DNA from 2 places in the Erwinia sp. BNK-24-b genome. Region 2 is predicted to be linked to the other one. Evidence: predicted binding sites of a transcription regulator. Region 2 holds the regulator's gene; the other holds the start of a gene.
What was found. Region 2 encodes ArgR, which controls arginine synthesis, uptake and breakdown. Its sites were predicted from a motif close to ANTGAATAAAAATACANT; they were not measured.

Region 1 (7,320 bases), 380 kb from region 2:
GACTTTTTCAATCAGGCGACCTTCAACATAGCTGTGAATGTCTTCCGCATCGCTTTCTAAAATCTGCTGTGGATTAGCACGCACTTCTTCCAGCAAAACGTTCAGCGCGCTCTCAAGCTGCTGCTGCTCGTCTGCGGTCAGAACATTGACCGTTACCAGCGCTTTGGACCAGGCGACGGACCCGATAATGTCCTGCTCTGCCAGACGATAGTCGAAGCGCAGCGAGTCATTAAACTGTTTGAAACGTTGATCTGCTGCCTGAGTAAACCGTCCACCCCAAAGTGCCATGTCAGTGCTCCATTAAATTCGTTGAATGATAAGGCGGAACGAGTCCGCTATAGCGCCGGGCAAACAACCAATCCTTTAGCCTGTGACCCGGCGGGTATCTTCCGTGACGCCCTGAATATCGCCGTTACTTCTGCTTTTTCTCGTTCAGCGCACGGATGCGTGAAGAGAGCGAGAACAGACGGATAAAGCCGCCCGCGTGGCTGTGGTCGTAAACTTCGTCTTCGCCGAAGGTCGCGAACTCTTCAGAATAGAGGCTGTTAGCCGATTTCTTCTGGATCGCGGTAACCTGGCCTTTGTACAGCTGCAGAACCACTTCACCGTTCACTTCTTCCGCCAGCGATTCCGCTGCGGCCTGGATAGATTTACGCAGCGGCGCGAACCAGCGGCCGTCATACACGACGTAAGACATCTCATGGCCCAGCTGCTCGCGCCATTTGAAGCTATCGCGATCCAGCACCAGCTGTTCAACCGCACGCAGTGCGTTAACCATAATGGTGCCGCCAGGCGTTTCATAGCAGCCGCGAGACTTGATGCCCACCAGACGGTTTTCCACGATATCAATACGGCCTACGCCATGCTTCGCGCCAAGCGTATTCAGTTTTTCCAGGCAGCCGTACGGGCTTAACGCTTCGCCGTTTACGGCAACCACGCGGCCTTTTTCGACGCTTACGGTAACCTGTTCAGGCCGATCCGGCGCTTCCAGCGGATCGACAGTCCAGACCCAGCAATCTTTGTTTGGCGCGTTCCACGGGCTTTCCAGCACGCCGCCTTCGGTGGAGATATGCCATGCGTTTTCATCACGGCTGTAGATTTTTTCCAGCGACGCGGTAGTCGGAATATTGCGCTCTTTCAGGTAATCCAGCAGCGCTTCACGTGAACGCAGGTTCCACTCACGCCACGGCGCGACAACTTTCAGCTGCGGAGCCAGTGCGGTATAGGTGGTTTCAAAACGTACCTGGTCGTTACCTTTGCCGGTCGCGCCGTGGCACAGCGCGTCCGCGCCGACTTTCAGCGCCAGCTCAACCTGCGCTTTGGCGATGATTGGACGAGCCATAGAGGTGCCCAGCAGGTAAGTTCCTTCATACAGCGCGCCAGTTTGCAGCACGGGATAAACGTAGTCGCTGATGAACTCTTCACGCAGATCGACAACGTGGCATTCAGAGGCACCGGACTGCAAAGCTTTCTGCTCTACGCCTTCCAGATCGCCTCGCTCCTGGCCGATATCCGCGACAAAGGCAACCACTTCACAGCCGCCATAGTTCTCTTTCAGCCACGGAATAATCGCGGAGGTATCCAGACCACCTGAGTAAGCCAGAACGATTTTCTTGATGCTTTTATCTTGCATTGTCTTTTCCTTGAACCGGTTAAGCGAGGATCCGGGTGCCAATCGACACGCCGTTAAAAAGGGTTGGCAGCTGCTCGGCATGACGCCAGCTGGCAATATCGACCGGACGACCCAGCGTGCGGGCGGCGTCCAGCGCGGCGTTAACTTTGACGATCATGCCATCGGTAATAATGCCCTGCGCAATCAGCTGTTCCGCCAGCGCCGTGGTCATTTCGGCAATCCGCTGGCCTTTGCCGTCCAGAATGCCGCTGACGTCGGAAAGCAGCACCAGATCGGCACCCAACGTAGCGGCTAAGGCGGTCGCGGCCTGATCGGCGTTAACGTTCATCAGCTTGCCGTCTTCGGTAATGCCGATAGAGCTGATAACCGGCAGCCAGCCAGCTTCCAGCAATGTGTTAATCAGTTTTGGATTGCCCGGCGTCGCCTGGCCAACGTGCCCCAGCTCTTCATCAAAAGCCGCCACGTTGACGCTGCCGCCGTCGCCCAGGCACAGGCCGACCGCATCAATGCCGTGTTTCTTTGACCAGGCCAGCAGCGTTTTATTAGCCGTTCCCGCCAGCGCGCCGGTAATGATGTCGATCTGATCGGCAGGCGTTACGCGCAGGCCGTTTTTCTTTTTCACCGGCAGCGCAAGCTTGCTCATCAGCTCGTCTACCAGGCAGCCGCCGCCGTGAACGATCAGCAGAGGCCGCTGATGCGTCTCGCGGTATGCCACCAGCGCGTCAAACAGGCGCGCCAGCGCTTCTTCGCTGTCCAGCAACACGCCGCCGAGTTTAATAATTAAAGGATTGGTCATTGGCTTTCTCACTGATTAAATAAGCGACTGCGTTTCCGGGAAACCGAAACGAATATTCATACACTGCACGGCCTGCGACGAAGCGCCCTTCAGCAGATTGTCTTCTGCCGAGACGATAATCGCGTGCTCACCCTGTACGGCAAAACCGATGTCGCAGAACGGCAGTCCAACCACGCCTTTGATTGACGGCACGCCTCTATCATAGACGCGCACCAGCGGTTTATCGTGATAGGCGTTATGGAAGGCTTCTGCCACGTCTTCACGCGTTACGCCCGCCTGCAAACGACAGGTCGTGGTCGCCAGGATACCGCGTGGGAAATTACCCAGATGCGGCGTGAAAATGACCGGGATACCGAGATGCGCGGCAATTTCCGGCTGATGACGATGCGTAAAAATGCCATAAGGTTGCAGGCTAACTTCGCAAAAACTGGTGGCAACGGAGGCTTTGCGTCCCGCGCCGCTGACGCCGCTGGTGGCATTAATTACCGGCCACTGCGCTTCGTTAAGCAGATTCGCTGCAATCAAAGGCTTTAAAGCCAGCTGGGCAGCGGTCGGGTAACAGCCCGGTACGGCAATCAGCTGCGCTTCTTTCAGCTTGCTTTGCTGCCACTCGGCCAGGCCATAAACGGCTTTATCCAGCCAGGCTTTATGCTGATGTGGGAAGCCGTAATAGTCGGTAAAGAAGCTCTCTTCATTAACGCGAAAGGCTGCCGACAGGTCAAATACCACGCAGCCTGCCGCCAGGAACTCCGGTGCCAGATCGTGGCTGACTTCGTGCGCGGTAGCCAAAAACACGACGTCGACCTTATCCGCAAATTCCGCCGCGCTGGCCAGCGGCTGCAGCGGCATATCGACAATGCCTTTCAGCTGCGGATGCAGGTCGGAAAGCAATTTTCCTGCGTCAGGGCTTTGCGCTGAGACCGCTAAAGCGGTTATGTTCACCTGAGGATGACGATTCAGGTAGGTCGCAAGCTCTACGCCAGCATAGCCACTGGCACCAACAATCAGCGTATTTAACATCGGACACCTTATAACGGTCTCGGGTTTTGGGTGGCGGCTAATGCCGTCTGCCCACGCGATTAGCGCCGGATATGCAGGAAATTTGGTTTCCATCCCCACGCCATTAATGTATTTTTATTCACTATTAGTGCATGAATATTGATACTATCCTAACGCAAGGACTGTCAACAGTGAAGACAAAATTACCGCCTTTTATTGAGCTTTACCGTGAGTTGATTGCCACGCCGTCCATCAGCGCCACCGACAGCGCAATGGATCAGAGTAATGAAGCTTTAATCAGTTTGCTGGCAGGCTGGTTTCGCGACCTTGGCTTTGAGGTTGAAGTTCAGCCGGTTCCCGGCACGCGCCACAAATTTAATATGCTGGCCCGCACCGGCAACGGTGCTGGCGGCCTGCTGCTGGCCGGACACAGCGACACCGTTCCTTTCGACGATGGCCGCTGGACGCGCGATCCCTTCACCCTGACCGAGCATGACAACAAGCTGTACGGCCTGGGCACCGCTGATATGAAAGGCTTTTTCGCCTTTATTCTGGATGCGCTGCGTGATGTTGACGTGACGAAGCTGAAAAAACCGCTCTACGTCCTGGCCACCGCCGATGAAGAAACCACGATGGCGGGCGCGCAATACTTTTCCGAAAACGCCACCATACGTCCCGACTGCGCGATTATCGGCGAACCTACGTCGCTCCAGCCGGTGCGCGCGCATAAAGGCCATATGTCGAACGCTATCCGCATTGAGGGCCAGTCCGGCCATTCCAGCGATCCCTCACGCGGCGTCAATGCGATTGAACTGATGCACGAATCGATCACCCAGCTGATGGAATTACGTAACACGCTGAAGTCACGCTATCACCATGATGGTTTTGCGATCCCTTATCCCACCATGAATTTTGGCCACATCAACGGCGGCGATGCGGCTAACCGTATCTGCGCCTGCTGCGAGCTGCATATCGATCTTCGACCTCTGCCGGGCTTAACGCTGAACGAGCTGGAAGGATTGATCAACGAATCGCTGACGCCGGTTAGCGAACGCTGGCCTGGCCGCGTGACGGTTAGCCAGCTGCACCCGCCGATTCCCGGTTACGAGTGCCCGGCCGATCACAAGCTGGTCAAAGTGGTGGAGAAATTGTTAGGCACGGAAACCTCCATCGTAAACTACTGCACCGAAGCGCCTTTTATCCAGGAATTATGCCCAACGCTGGTATTGGGACCGGGATCGATCAACCAGGCGCACCAGCCGGATGAATATCTCGACACCGCTTTTATCAAGCCAACCCGCGAGCTGATTACGCAGGTTGTGCAACATTTTTGCCACCATTAAGCGCTATTTGTCCTGTCAGGCCGGAAAGATAGCGTTTTTTCCGGCTTTGCCGACGTTTTCCGTTACTTCAGGCGATAAGAATTACTTATCGCGCTTCTCCTTTGTTAAATTTCATAAATTCCCGCTAGTTAGCGCCAGCTTTGCGCGTGTTTAAGTCAATTGACGGATGGCAGGGAACGTGGCTAGATAAAAGGCAATGTTATACCGGCGACGGTAGAGAGTGATAAAAACAACGGTCAGGGGTCTTATGAACGAACAATATTCCGCAATGCGAAGTAATGTCAGTATGCTCGGCAAACTGCTCGGGGATACGATTAAGGATGCGCTGGGTGAAAACATCCTGGACCGGGTGGAAACCATCCGTAAGCTCTCCAAGTCCTCCCGCGCGGGAAACGACGCCCACCGTCAGGAGCTGCTCTCTACGCTCCAAAATCTTTCTAATGACGAACTCCTGCCCGTTGCGCGCGCCTTCAGCCAGTTCCTCAACCTGACCAACGTCGCCGAGCAATACCACACTATTTCCCCTAAAGGCGAAGGCGCTAATCATCAGGAGCTGCTGGCCAAAACCTTCGAGCGCTTAAAGCAGCAGCCAAACCTGACGGAAGCGAAGATCCGCGAGGCCGTTGAGTCGCTTTCGCTGGAGCTGGTGCTGACCGCTCACCCGACAGAGATCACTCGCCGCACGCTGATCCACAAGCTGATCGAAGTAAATAGCTGCCTTAAGCAGTTGGATCACCACGATCTTCCTGATTATGACCGATCGCAGATCATGCGCCGTCTGCGTCAGCTGGTCGCGCAGGCCTGGCATACCGATGAGATCCGTAAATATCGCCCTACCCCCGTCGACGAAGCTAAATGGGGCTTTGCGGTGGTTGAAAATAGCCTGTGGGAAGGCGTGCCGGCCTTTCTGCGCGAACTGTACGAACAGGTGGAAGCCTCATTTGGCGTGAAGCTGCCGGTGGATTATGTGCCTGTCCGCTTTACTTCCTGGATGGGTGGAGACCGTGACGGCAATCCGAACGTGACGGCGAAAATTACCCGTCACGTGCTGCAACTGAGCCGCTGGAAAGCGACCGACCTGTTCTTACGTGATATCGCCGTGCTGGTTTCCGAGCTGTCGATGTCGGAGTGTACGCCAGAAGTTCGCGAGCTGTGCGGCAATCCCGACGCGCTGGAACCGTACCGTGAAATTATGAAAAACCTGCGTGCCCAGCTGCTGGCGACCCAGGCTTACCTTGAGCGCCGTCTGAAAGGCGAACGCCCCGCGCGTCCGGATAATCTGCTGATTTCCAACGATCAGCTGTGGGATCCGCTTTACGCCTGCTATCAGTCACTACAGGCCTGCGGCATGGGCATTATTGCTAACGGCCAGCTGCTGGATACATTGCGCCGCGTGAAGTGTTTTGGCGTGCCGCTGGTGCGCATCGATCTGCGTCAGGAAAGCACGCGCCACACCGACGCTATTGCAGAAGTGACCCGTTATCTGGGCCTGGGCGACTATGCCAGCTGGTCAGAAGCCGATAAGCAGGCATTTCTGATTAGCGAGCTGACTTCTAAAAGGCCTTTACTGCCGCGTCAGTGGGAGCCGAGCGCCGACACGCAGGAAGTGCTGGATACCTGTCGCGTGGCGGCAGAAGCGCCGCAGGGGTCTATCGCCGCCTACGTCATTTCGATGGCGAAAACGCCTTCGGACGTGCTGGCCGTCCATCTGCTGTTAAAAGAAGCGGGTATTCCTTTTGCTATGCCGGTGGCACCGCTGTTTGAAACCCTGGACGATCTGAATAATGCTAACGACGTGATGCAGCAGCTGCTGGATATCGGCTGGTATCGCGGCTTTATTCAGGGCAAGCAGATGGTAATGATTGGCTATTCCGACTCGGCAAAAGATGCGGGCGTGATGGCGGCCAGTTGGGCACAGTATCAGGCGCAGGACGCGCTGATTAAAACCTGTGAAAAAGCAGGCATCGCGCTGACGCTGTTTCATGGACGCGGCGGCACCATTGGTCGCGGCGGCGCACCGGCACATGCGGCCCTGCTTTCCCAACCGCCGGGTAGCCTGAAAGGCGGACTGCGCGTGACGGAACAGGGAGAGATGATCCGCTTTAAATATGGCCTGCCGGAAGTGACCATCAGCAGCCTGACGCTTTATACCAGCGCTATCCTTGAAGCAAACCTGCTGCCGCCGCCGGAGCCGGAAAAAGCCTGGTGCGGCATCATGGACCAGCTTTCTGCTGACTCCTGCGAGATGTATCGCGGCTACGTGCGCGAAAACAAAGATTTTGTGCCCTACTTCCGCTCGGCCACGCCGGAGCAGGAGCTGGGCAAACTGCCGCTGGGTTCGCGTCCGGCCAAGCGTCGCGCAAGCGGCGGCGTAGAATCGCTGCGCGCCATTCCGTGGATTTTCGCCTGGACGCAAAACCGTCTGATGCTGCCCGCCTGGCTGGGCGCGGGCGCGGCGCTGCAAAAAGCGATGCAGGCAGGCCATCAGGATCAGCTGGAGGCGATGTGCCATAACTGGCCCTTCTTTTCTACGCGTCTGGGCATGCTGG
Region 2 (7,320 bases):
TCGTTTTTGTTCATCTTGGCTCCGGGCAAAGGCGACGCTATGGCGCATTGATTCTACTGTTTGACGAAGCGGAAGAAGAACTGGAAGGGCAGCTGCGTTTTAATATTCGTCAGGAAAGATAGAAAAAGGGCCCCGGCGAACGGGGCCAAAGGGTTCGTCAAAGACTGCTTAGGGTACAGCCCGAAGACGAGGAATTATTTATACAGTTCTGCCGTGGCGTGATAGTTGCCGTTATTGTAGGCCTCAATGACGCGATAGGATTTTGCACCCTGCTCGTCAGCTTTCTGAGAAAGCTGCTGGCGAATGGTGGTTGGCGCGCCGTCGATACCGCTTACGCTGATGGTACCGATAGACTGCATATTTTCATTGGCAACCTGTTCGTTGGTAACCAGATTAGCGGCGCTGGCGCCAAAAGAGATAACGGAAGCCAGGCTCAGTACAGCGATAGTCAGTTTAGTTTTCATTACAGATGCTCCAGAGTTTAGCGATAACCGAAAGGGCTAAAAAACATTTATTATTCTTGGGGTTATCGTGAGATTGTTGGGTACATTACGTCGGTTGTTTACTTACTTGTACAGCTCAGCCGTGGCATGGTAGTTGCCGTTGTTATAGGCCTCTACAATGCGATAAGCCTTCGCGCCTTGCGCTTCAGCCTTCTGATTCAGTTGGGCATTGATATCCATTGGCGCAGCGCTAACGCCGCTGACGCTGACCGTGCCCATAGCCTGCATGTTTTGCGCCTGCTCCGTGTTAACAGAATCAGCTGCAAAAGCACCAAAAGAGAGGGCGGATAACACGCTTAACGCGGCAATCGTAGTTTTAACTTTCATGATATTTTTCCTCGTCACTGTTTTTATCTTGTTTTTAGTGTGATTCACATCACGAAAAGAAGTATAGATCTAATAACGTAAAAAATTAATAGCATGCTAATAATGTTTTGTTGGGATACTTAAGCAATTAACCACCTTTTAATAACGTTCTGTTATAAAAAATGCTTATATTTTGTACCAGTGCAGTTAAATGTACGTAAAAACAGCAGGATAGGTAAATTTAACTATTTGTGCGCTAATCTGCGGCAGATCACACTGCGAGACGGGAGTCTATTACCTGAAGGTGCGAGAAGGGTACGTCCAGCCAGCATATCGTGCTGATTACGACGCTGTCAGGGCATATAAAATAAAGCGCCGACCGAGGTCAGCGCTGAGAGAAAAGGAATATAGCCGCGATGCATACAGGCCTTTTATAGTTCCTGTTCAAATAATTTCAGAACGGAATCGCGCAGGTGATGGATAGTAACGTGGCGAGAAGGCGTAATAAAAATCGTATCGTCCCCGGCAATCGTTCCCAAAATTCCTTCCGGCTTGCCCAGAGAGTCCAGCATCCTGGCGATCAGCTGCGCTGCGCCCGGGCTGGTATGGATAACCAGCAGGGCATCATTGTGGTCGATATCCAGCACCAGATTCTTCAGCGGACTACTGGTCGTAGGCACGCCCAGCTCTGCCGGCAGGCAGTAGACCATCTCCATTTTAGCGTTGCGCGTGCGTACCGCGCCAAAACGGGTCAGCATGCGTGACACCTTTGACTGATTGATATTGTCAAAGCCCTGGTCCTGAAGCGCAGCGACAATCTCGCCCTGCGAGCTAAATTTTTCTTCTTTAAGTAGGGCCTTAAAAGCCTTAATCAAATCTTCTTGTTTTGATGAGTTACGCATAGTTTTCGCTAAATGTCAGAAAGAGGTTTCCGGTCAGGGAGACCGTTATTATGCATTTTAGTGAATTTTTATGCAAATGCGCCGCCTTGTTTTTGCTTCTTTTTGCCGCTATCAACCTGCATTCACTGTAAAAGTACAGGAAAAAATTCGCCTAATCGTCTGGCGTCGCGCACAATAAGTGAACGGATTGTTATAATGTTGTTGTGATAATCAGTAGCCATCACCGTTGTACTCAACAACATCATCAACCTGCGGTTGCGAACGGCCTGGCGCTGACGTAATGCGGTCTCTCTCTGCTGCTTTATCCTGTATGATGCGCCGTTGTGCAAAAGAGGGTAAAGGCTTTCGCTCAAGCCTTGCGGGTCATATATGTTCATAACTAAATGAATTCCCGGCACTTCCCTTTCTAAATAATAAGGAGTTTAGGATGAAAGTTTCAGTTCTCGGCGCGGCTGGCGGTATCGGTCAGGCCCTCGCGCTTCTGCTTAAAACCCAGCTTCCGGCAGGTTCAGAACTCTCCCTGTATGATATAGCTCCTGTTACGCCCGGCGTGGCTGTCGATCTCAGCCATATTCCTACGGCGGTCAAAATTAAAGGTTTTAGTGGCGAAGACGCGACGCCTGCTCTGCAGGGCGCAGACATCGTGCTGATTTCCGCTGGCGTAGCACGCAAGCCAGGCATGGATCGCGCCGACCTGTTCAACGTGAACGCGGGCATTGTGCGTAATCTTATCGAGCAGGTAGCAGCAACCTGCCCTAAAGCGCTGATCGGTATTATTACTAATCCTGTCAACACTACCGTAGCCATCGCCGCTGAAGTCCTGAAAAAGGCGGGCGTTTATGACAAGAACAAGCTATTTGGCGTCACCACGCTGGATATTATTCGCTCTAATACCTTCGTGGCCGAGCTGAAAAACAAAAATCCGGCGGAACTTAACGTGCCGGTGATCGGCGGTCATTCAGGCGTGACGATTTTACCTTTGCTGTCGCAGATTCCAGGCATGAGCTTTAGCGAGCAGGAAGTGGCTGACCTGACTAAGCGTATTCAGAATGCCGGTACGGAAGTGGTTGAGGCAAAAGCGGGTGGCGGATCGGCAACCTTGTCGATGGGGCAGGCTGCGGCGAAATTCGGACTATCGCTGGTACGTGCGCTGCAGGGAGAGAGCAACGTCGTGGAGTGCGCCTATGTGGAAGGCGACGGCGCGCATGCTCGCTTCTTTGCCCAGCCGCTGCTGTTAGGGAAAAGCGGTGTGGTAGAGCGTAAGCCAATCGGCACGCTGAGCGCCTTTGAAGAAAAGGCCCTGCAAAACATGCTGCAAACGCTGAAACAAGATATCGCTCAGGGCGAAGAATTTGTGAAGTAAGCAAAAGGGCCAGCGTCGCTGGCCCTTCTCTTTAGCTGCCCGGATATTCCAGGACGGTAATCGGCAGCGTCATCTTGTGGTCGTTACGTAAAATATCCACGTCTATCACCGTGCCGGGCCGGATCTCCGCAACCTGATCCATCGTTTCCAGTGCGGAAACGGCAGGCTTGTGGTTCACGCTGGTAATCACATCGTTTACCTGTAGGCCCGCTTTCGCCGCAGGCCCGCCCTGTGCGACGTTAGTCACCACGATCCCCTGAATATGATCGATGCTGGGGTTCTGCCCGTGCATTTGCGGGATTTCCCGGCCGCTGATGCCGATAAAGCCACGGATTACGCGGCCATCCCGGATCAGCTTATCCATTATTTTTGTTGCCAGCGCGGTTGGAATAGCAAAGCCAATGCCTTCAGGCGTCTCGCCATCGTTGCTTTTATCAAACGACAGCGTGTTAATGCCCATCAGCTCGCCCAGCGAGTTAATCAGCGCACCGCCGGAATTGCCTTTATTGATAGAAGCATCGGTTTGCAGGAAATTCTGGTAGCGGGAAGGGCTTAAGCCTACGCGTCCGGTAGCGCTGATAATGCCCTGCGTCACCGTCTGACCAATATTATAGGGATTGCCGATGGCCATCACTAAATCGCCGATATGCGCCACGCGCGCGGGATTTATCGGAATGACCGGCAGGCCGGACGCGGTAATTTTCAGTACCGCCAGATCGGTCAGGCTGTCGGAACCTACCAGCATCGCCTCAAAAATTCGGCCATCCTGCAGCGCGACAATAATCTGATCCGCGTTATTAATAACGTGTTTATTGGTTAAAATATAGCCGCGACCGTCCATGATAACGCCGGAACCCAGCGTGCGGATCTCCAGATTATGGGCCGATTCGTTGGCGCTACGATTATAAACATTCACTACCGCAGGCGCGGCGCGGCGAACCGCAGCGTTATAGCTGACGGGCATCTGGCTGGCGCTGTCGTCTTTAGGCATAAAAAAGCTTGTGCCGATACGCAGCCCGGGCAGCGCGACCAGCAGGAGACCCGCCACAACAAGGCCAAGAAGCACTGAACGTAAAAGTTTAGGAAACATGGCTTTAACTGATGAATGAATGAACGTTGGGCAGGATACCATGAGTCGGGCGGACGCGCAGGTGTCCGCCCAATGTTTTAGCGTAAAAGCAGGTAGATACTTTCGTCGTTGCGGATCACGTTCAGCGCCAGTAGCTCCGGTTTCGCCGCAAGAACCTTACGTAATTCGGCAAGATTCTCAATTCGCGTGCGGTTAAGGCCGACAATAACGTCGCCTTTTTGCAGGCCAAACTGACCGGCCGGAGAAGCCTTATCCACGCCGTCGACGCTAACGCCTTTCGTACCGTCTTTGGCAGCGCCGTCGCTTAACGTCGCGCCCTGTAGGGCTGGGCTTAGCAGTTCGGCGCTGGCGGTCTGGGTGCTGTTATCCAGCTTAACGGTTAGCGTCTGCGGCTTGCCGTCGCGCAGCAGGCCAACCTTCACTTCTTTACCTGGAGGAGTAGTGCCGATTTTCACGCGCAGTGCGGCAAAGCTTTCAACCTGTTTGTCATCAAGGCTGGTGATAATATCGCCCGCTTTGATCCCGGCTTTGGCCGCCGCCGAGCCTGGCAGCACTTCGTTAACGAAGGCGCCGCGCTGAACGTCAACGTTAAAGGCTTTCGCCATCTCCGCCGTCATCTCCGTGCCTTTAATTCCCAGCTGGCCGCGCTTCACTTCGCCGAACTCAATCAGCTGCTGCGCAAGATTCATCGCCATATTGCTCGGAATAGCGAAGCCGATACCGATATTGCCGCCCGCAGAGGAGAGAATAGCGGTATTGATGCCGATCAGCTCGCCGTTCAGATTGACCAGCGCGCCGCCGGAGTTACCGCGGTTGATGGCGGCATCGGTCTGGATAAAGTTTTCCAGCCCTTCAAGATTAAGCCCGCTACGCCCCAGCGCCGAGACAATGCCGGAGGTGGCCGTCTGTCCCAGACCAAACGGGTTGCCGATAGCGACGGCGAAGTCGCCAACCTTGAGCTGGTCAGAATCAGCAATTTTGACCTGAGTTAATCCTTTGGCACCGCTAACCTGGATCAGCGCGATATCGGTCTGATCGTCGTGACCGATGAGTTTGGCATCAAAATCCCGGCCGTCGCTCAGCTGCACGCTGATTTTATCGGCGCCGTTGACCACATGGTTATTGGTAAGGATGTAGCCTTTTTCGGCGTTGATCACCACGCCGGATGCCAGTCCTTCAAACGGTTGGGCCTGCTCTTCACCGCCCTGATCTTCCTGGCCAAAAAAGCGTTTCAGCTGTTCAGGAAGTTCCTGCGCCTGGGTCTTTTGCGTGCCTTCCACATGTACACTGACCACCGCAGGCAGCACTTTTTCCAGCATTGGTGCTAGGCTGGGCAGCGGCTGTCCCTGAATTTGTGCAGGCAAAGAGGCCTGCGCGGCTGGCGCTAAACCTATGCTGATGCTCAGAGCTAATGCGCTCAACAATAATGTTTTTTTCATCGCTTTAAGGCTCGCAAGGTAGAAGGACGTCCCGCAACGTCGGGACACGGTTATCAGTAATAAGGGGCGATAAACGCCCCTTGCCCACCGAGTGCAGCGATGGCTTTTATTTCTCGTGCGCCGTGCGATCGCCACGCAGCAGGCCGGTAGCGCTGTCCGGATAGTCGCGCGGCATCTGTACCGGTACCTGATCGTTATCCGCTTCCGATTCGGTAAGCTGATAAGCGAACGGATTTTTTTCGCCCGGCAGGTTTGGCAGCAGGTCGTTAGAGCCTTTCGCCATGTGCTGATAAAGCTGGCGATAGTCGCGCGCCATGTTGTCCAGAAGCTCGGCGCTCTGCGCGAAATGGCTGGTCAGCTCTTCACGATAATCGGCCAGTTCGGCTTTCGTTTTTTCCAGTTCGTACTGCTGACTGCGCTGTTCACGCAGCTTCCTGTTGCCAAAACGCATGGCCAAAGCACCAATAATCAGGCCCACTACCAGGCCAATAAGCGCGTATTCCCAGGTCATAATAACTCCCGTGTTGTCTTCATCGTTCCGTAAGGACCTCCGGCTTAATGCCTGTCCGTTAATAGCCACTATAACCGCTAATCTTATGGAAGTGGAATCCTGCGGCAGCATCGCTTAGTGTAGAACGACTTTTTTTTCGACAATCAACCACCTGATGCACCGAATATTTCAGGGAACGGGAATCTATGCAAACCAAGTCACCTCTTGCGCTCTATCAGCAGGCGCTGGATAAGGGCGAATATCAACCTGATGATATTCAACGTGAAGCTGTTACGCGCCTTGACGCGATTTATCAGGCGTTAAGCCGTACTGGCAGCAGCGCCGAACCCCAGGCAAAAGGGCTGTTCGGCAAGCTGAATAAGCTTATAGGAAAAGGGAGAAGCGAAGCGCAAACCCCCGTACGCGGCCTTTACATGTGGGGCGGCGTGGGTCGGGGTAAAACATGGCTGATGGACATGTTTTTTCAGGCAATTCCTGGCGAACGCAAGCAGCGACTGCATTTTCACCGCTTTATGCTGCGGGTGCATGAAGAGCTGACCGGCTTACAGGGACAGAGCGATCCGTTGCAGATCGTGGCCGATCGCTTTAAAAGCGAAACGGATCTGCTCTGCTTCGATGAATTTTTTGTCTCAGACATCACCGACGCGATGCTGTTGGGCACGCTGATGGAAGCGCTGTTTGCCAGAGGCATCACGCTGGTGGCGACCTCTAACATTCCGCCGGATGAGCTTTACCGCAACGGTTTACAGCGTGCGCGTTTTCTTCCCGCGATTGAAATGATCAAGAAACATTGCGATATCATGAACGTGGATGCGGGTATCGATTATCGCCTGCGCACGCTGACTTCTGCGCATCTGTGGATGATGCCGCTGAATGAAGCGACCAGCAAAGAAATGGACAGGATGTTTGTCGCGCTGGCCGGAAAGGCGCGTACCGACCGGCCGGTGCTGGAAATCAACCATCGTCAGCTGCCAACGCTGGGCGTGGCGGAAGGCGTGGTCGCGATGGATTTCCTGACGCTATGCGGGGAAGGGCGCAGCCAGCACGATTATATCGAGCTATCACGCCGTTTTCACAGCGTACTGCTGTTTAACGTCCCGGTAATGATCTACAAAACTGAAGATCAGGCGCGCCGTTTTCTGGCGTTAGTAGATGAGTTTTACGAGCGTCATGTTAAGCTGGTGATCTCGGCTGAGGCCACGCTAT

Region 1: the regulator ArgR is predicted to act here: its motif matches at 3,555-3,572, upstream of argC (N-acetyl-gamma-glutamyl-phosphate reductase).

Annotation. Positions count from the first base shown of each region.
Region 1 is NZ_CP179901.1:4,807,777-4,815,096, reverse strand. Features, by position in the region: gene argH (argininosuccinate lyase) at 1-288, opposite strand, end outside; gene ACMGGR_RS22100 (argininosuccinate synthase) at 413-1,633, opposite strand; gene argB (acetylglutamate kinase) at 1,653-2,429, opposite strand; gene argC (N-acetyl-gamma-glutamyl-phosphate reductase) at 2,445-3,449, opposite strand; gene argE (acetylornithine deacetylase) at 3,620-4,771, shown strand; gene ppc (phosphoenolpyruvate carboxylase) at 5,019-7,320, shown strand, end outside.
Region 2 is NZ_CP179901.1:361,492-368,811, forward strand. Features, by position in the region: gene ACMGGR_RS01715 (barstar family protein) at 1-122, shown strand, start outside; gene yhcN (peroxide/acid stress response protein YhcN) at 195-464, opposite strand; gene yhcN (peroxide/acid stress response protein YhcN) at 567-830, opposite strand; gene argR (transcriptional regulator ArgR) at 1,241-1,711, opposite strand; gene mdh (malate dehydrogenase) at 2,139-3,074, shown strand; gene degS (outer membrane-stress sensor serine endopeptidase DegS) at 3,106-4,164, opposite strand; gene degQ (serine endoprotease DegQ) at 4,242-5,603, opposite strand; gene zapG (Z-ring associated protein ZapG) at 5,710-6,114, opposite strand; gene zapE (cell division protein ZapE) at 6,300-7,320, shown strand, end outside.